DNA from 2 places in the Peribacillus sp. NPDC096540 genome. Region 1 is predicted to be linked to the other one. Evidence: riboswitches for the same ligand, from Rfam matches in the RefSeq annotation. Region 1 holds a riboswitch; the other holds the start of a gene.

What was found. Region 1 has a riboswitch for S-adenosylmethionine ahead of ACQKMR_RS25355 (bifunctional homocysteine S-methyltransferase/methylenetetrahydrofolate reductase). Riboswitches for the same ligand answer to the same signal wherever they lie in the genome.
Region 2: linked by a shared signal. The riboswitch ahead of metK (methionine adenosyltransferase) and the one ahead of ACQKMR_RS25355 (bifunctional homocysteine S-methyltransferase/methylenetetrahydrofolate reductase) in region 1 are both predicted to bind S-adenosylmethionine.

The regions. Positions count from the first base shown of each region.
Region 1 covers NZ_JBNNTG010000047.1:5,756-8,164, reverse strand. Annotated here, with positions in the region: gene ACQKMR_RS25355 (bifunctional homocysteine S-methyltransferase/methylenetetrahydrofolate reductase) at 1-1,164, opposite strand, end outside; SAM riboswitch class I at 1,269-1,367, opposite strand; gene ACQKMR_RS25350 (thioesterase II family protein) at 1,551-2,288, opposite strand.
Region 2 covers NZ_JBNNTG010000012.1:39,876-42,284, forward strand. Annotated here, with positions in the region: gene pckA (phosphoenolpyruvate carboxykinase (ATP)) at 1-281, opposite strand, end outside; SAM riboswitch class I at 837-1,000, shown strand; gene metK (methionine adenosyltransferase) at 1,163-2,356, shown strand.

The DNA of each region.
Region 1 (2,409 bases):
ATCACGGCACGTAATATGCACCATTGGATTTACATCTAATTGGTTTTTCAACAAATTGGCCAGCGCCGCATTAGATATCCTCGGCGAAGCAAGTGAATTATCAGCTAATGTAATCGAATCAACACCCGCATTTTTTAATGCCTCCGCACCAGCCATAAAACCTTCAATTCCTAATTTTTTCGGCGGATCAAGTTCAACAAGAATCGTTCTTTCAGTTTTGGCCTGTTCATGCAGGGGTAGTTCCAGTTCTCTATGATTCACTTCAATTATTTCGATTTCACGGGCTTTCGTCATTTTTTCTTCTATTGGAACTAAACTCCCAATCGCATTTTTCACAGATTGAATATGAAGTGGTGTAGTTCCACAACACCCACCGATAATCGTGGCACCCTGCTCACGAAGCTCAAGGGCACTTGAGCCAAAATATTCAGGAACTGCTTTATAAACTAGTCTTCCATCCACGTAATCCGGTAGGCTGGCATTTGGATAGATAGCGATAGCAGCTTGTTTTGGCAAAGTCACTTCTTCCAAGGCGCGAATCATATGATGTGGACCGAGACGGCAATTCACACCAACAACATCAGCACCTAATTGCTCGAGTTTTTGAAATGCTTCATTTAAATGGATCCCATTTTGAAGATTACCTAATTCATGCATCGATACATTTGCAATAATTGGCAATCCAGTTTCTTTTTTAACAATTTGCAACACGGTTTCAAGTTCTTCCAAATCATAAAATGTTTCAAGGAGAATCCCATCAGGATTTTCTATAAGCAGACTATATAGCTGCTCACGAAAACCTCTCTTTATTTCTTCCATGCTTAAATCCGATTTACGTATACTTCGCTGAGCCCCTATAGTACCAAATACAAATGCATTGCCTTTTGCGGCTTTTTTAGCTAGGATAACTCCCTGACGGTTAATTCGGCTTACTTCATCTTCAAGACCATGCCGTTTCAATTTATTAAAGTTGGCTCCGTAAGTATTCGATTGTAGAATATCAGCACCTGCTTCTAAATAGGCACGATGAATGGATTCAATTTGATCAGGATTAGTGCAATTTAATTCCTCATAACATTGATCGATTCCATATGAGTATAATAATGTTCCCATTGCTCCTTCTCCAACCAGCATTCTTTCTTTCAATTCTTTACGAAAATCCATATGTACACCCTCTCTCAAAAACAATTCTGTTTTTGTCGTTTTCTATGAGTATGAGAGAAAAGAAAAAAAAACCTTCTCAAAGAAGAAGGTTTTTTGAAACATTCTCCTCATCTATCAAGCTCTGCTTGCTGGATTTAGCACCTTTGCCTAAGCTGGTTGCTGAGGTTTCTTCGGGCCAGTCCCTCCACCTCTCTCGATAAGATCCATTTATAAAGTTTTCTTAACATTTTAAAATTTGATTATATTTAATTTACATTAATAATCTGTCAATTTCAATACCTGATCGTCATTTTTTTCACTTTTGAAGCACCAATTCTTTCTCCATACATCAAAGAAGCTGTAAGAAATGCTATATCATTTCCTTCGGAATCAATTACTTCAATTTTTTAATCCCCTCGAAAAGGTTGAGTATCTTTAACAATAAAATTTACAATGTCATTAGGATATCTATTTAAAAAAAAATGTTCTCCTTTAAACTTATGAAATTTCGCATTCCCTTCAACAACTTCGGTCCATTTTTGAATTTTTTTGATAGGAGTCGAAAAATCATTATCCGCATAAAAAACGCTTATTCCACAACTTATTTTTTCTGCTTTGGGTTGAAACTTATAATTGTCCAATATTATAAAATCTGCTCGCAAAATCGGAAGAAATATATCCATAATCTCTTTTGTATAAAATTCCTCTGAAAGTCCCCCATATTGTTCTACCGTTTGCAAGAAAGTTTCATTAGTCATATTTTCAATATTATCTCTCTTTTCAGAAATATGTGGAGCATTTCGCCCAGAAAAAAACAGATGGGTTGGTTCCTTAGTTCCCATTTGCTTAAGTTTATAATATATCTCATAAGTCAATAAGGCTCCCATACTGTGTCCAAATATAACATATTCATCGTCATATTTTAATTGTTCACTTATTCTTTTTGCGATATCTTCACTTGCTTCACCAACAGACTTGTAGCAAGGCTCTCTGAATCGAGTTCCTCTTCCAGCCAATTCACTCATACACAATTCATATCTATCCGGCAGTAGTTTTTTCCATTCATAATATACATTTACCGACGCTCCAGCATATGGAATCGGAAATACTTTTATTTTATTTATTTCACTCACTCCTATGTTCAACTAAAGCCCACTATAAATTACTATATAGACCAATAAATATTCAAGATACAACCATATGTAACAAAAACGGACAATAGAAATTCAAAAGAAACATTTACAAAAAAATAAACTTCGCTCCTAG
Region 2 (2,409 bases), on a different contig from region 1:
ACCTTATTATATAGTTTATTGAATACATCTTCAGAGATTGGTTGGTTTACTGAACCCCAATCTACTTTGTCTTTAACAGATGCTTCGTCTACGATATATTTATCTTTAGGTGAACGGCCAGTATATTTGCCAGTTTCAGCTTTTACTGCGCCAGTTGATGTCAAAACGCCTTCGTTTCTGCTTAATACTTTTTCAACTAATTGGGGAACTGAAAGTTGAGTTTGCACATTATTTCCTGCCAATAATTGGTGTAACTCATTAGAAACGTCTACAGAATTCATATATGAGGTACCTTCCTTTGTTTTAAGTTTTATATTACAATTAGTATAACACATTCACTTAAATAGTCTATACTATTTATTTTTTTTTGTGATAATTTTTATATGGTTTCCTTAATCATTTTTATAAATGCGTTAAGAACCGAGTTCGGATTCTTGCATATACTTGAATGGAGGAATCTTAACTAGAAAGAAAACCCATAATCAAGATTGGTAGCTGGATTAAAGGTTATGTAAAAAAAGGATGGGTCTCGCTTCAGAAATATAAAAAAGGATTGTTTTATTTAATAGGAAGTAACAAAGAAAAGAATAACATGCTATTACCTCGAAAGGCAAAGTCATAAAAAGTTTTTTACGCTTCGAAGTTTGCTTTTTTAATTTTCTTTTATCTTTGGAAATTATCTACAGTTTCGTTTTGCTTTCTACTTCGAAAATCCAATAATGACGGAGCATCAGCACATTTTTTTTTTCGAAAGCTACGATGGGGGGAATTGTTCTTTTTAGAAAAGCATTGACAGATTCCGACCATATACGATAATATCTTAAATTGTACGGATTCTCTTATCCCGAGTTGGTGGAGGGACAGGCCCTTTGAAACCCAGCAACCTGCCATATTGAACTTGACTCCAAGATCAATCGCCGAAAATAAAGCGATAGTTCTTCAAGGAATAGTGGTGATGGTGCTAACCTGAGCAAGGTAAAAAACCCTTGAACGATAAGAGTGAAAGGATAGATGACAGAATTTTAAACCTTTCCTCATTTGCCAGGGAAGGTTTTTGTGTTTTTTAGTAATTCTGTGTCTATAGTTGAAACTAATAAGGGAAAACGAGTTCCGTAAAAAATCAGGCTTTTGCCTACAACATACTAACTTCCAAGGAGGAAATATGATGTCAAAGAAACGTCTATTTACTTCTGAATCTGTTACAGAGGGCCATCCGGACAAGATTTGTGATCAGATTTCAGATTCCATTTTAGATGCTATCCTTGCTAAGGATGCAAATGCACGTGTTGCGTGTGAAACAAGTGTAACAACAGGTCTTGTACTTGTTGCAGGTGAAATTACAACATCTGCTTATGTGGATATTCCACGTATCGTTCGGGATACGATTGCAGGAATTGGTTACACACGTGCGAAATACGGTTTCGATGCTGAAACTTGTGCCGTATTGAGTTCTATTGATGAGCAATCTGCCGATATCGCAGCTGGCGTAGACAAAGCGTTGGAAGCTCGTGAAGGAACTATGTCAGATGAAGAAATCGATGCGATCGGTGCAGGGGACCAAGGGCTTATGTTCGGTTTTGCTTGCAATGAAACAGAAGAGCTTATGCCACTTCCGATTTCATTAGCTCACAAACTTTCATTCCGCTTGTCTCAAGTTCGTAAAGATGAAACGCTTGCTTACTTACGTCCTGATGGTAAAACACAGGTAACAGTGGAATATGATGAAAATAATCAACCTGTAAGAGTCGACACAATTGTAATTTCAACACAACATGATTCAGAAGTAACGCTTGAGCAAATTCAAGCTGACTTAAAAGAACATGTGATTAAAGCAGTTGTACCAGCTGAATTAATCGATGCTGGGACTAAGTACTTCATTAACCCAACTGGCCGTTTTGTAATTGGCGGACCACAAGGGGATGCTGGTCTTACTGGACGTAAAATCATCGTTGATACGTACGGCGGATACGCTCGTCACGGCGGCGGTGCATTCTCCGGTAAAGATGCTACAAAAGTTGACCGTTCTGCGGCATACGCTGCTCGTTACGTTGCGAAAAACATCGTAGCTGCTGGCCTTGCTGACAAAGCGGAAGTACAATTGGCATACGCAATTGGTGTGGCAGAGCCTGTATCAATCTCGATCGATACATTCGGAACTGGTACAGTAAGCGAAGAAGTACTAGTTGATCTAGTACGCGCTAACTTCGACCTGCGTCCAGCTGGTATCATCAAAATGCTTGATCTTCGTCGCCCAATCTACAAACAAACAGCTGCTTACGGACACTTTGGCCGTACAGACGTTGATCTTCCTTGGGAACGCACAGATAAAGCTGAGATTTTAAAAGCAAAAGCATAATCAAATAAAAGAAAAGGTGCTTCGCAACTAGCGAGGCACCTTTTTCAATTGTG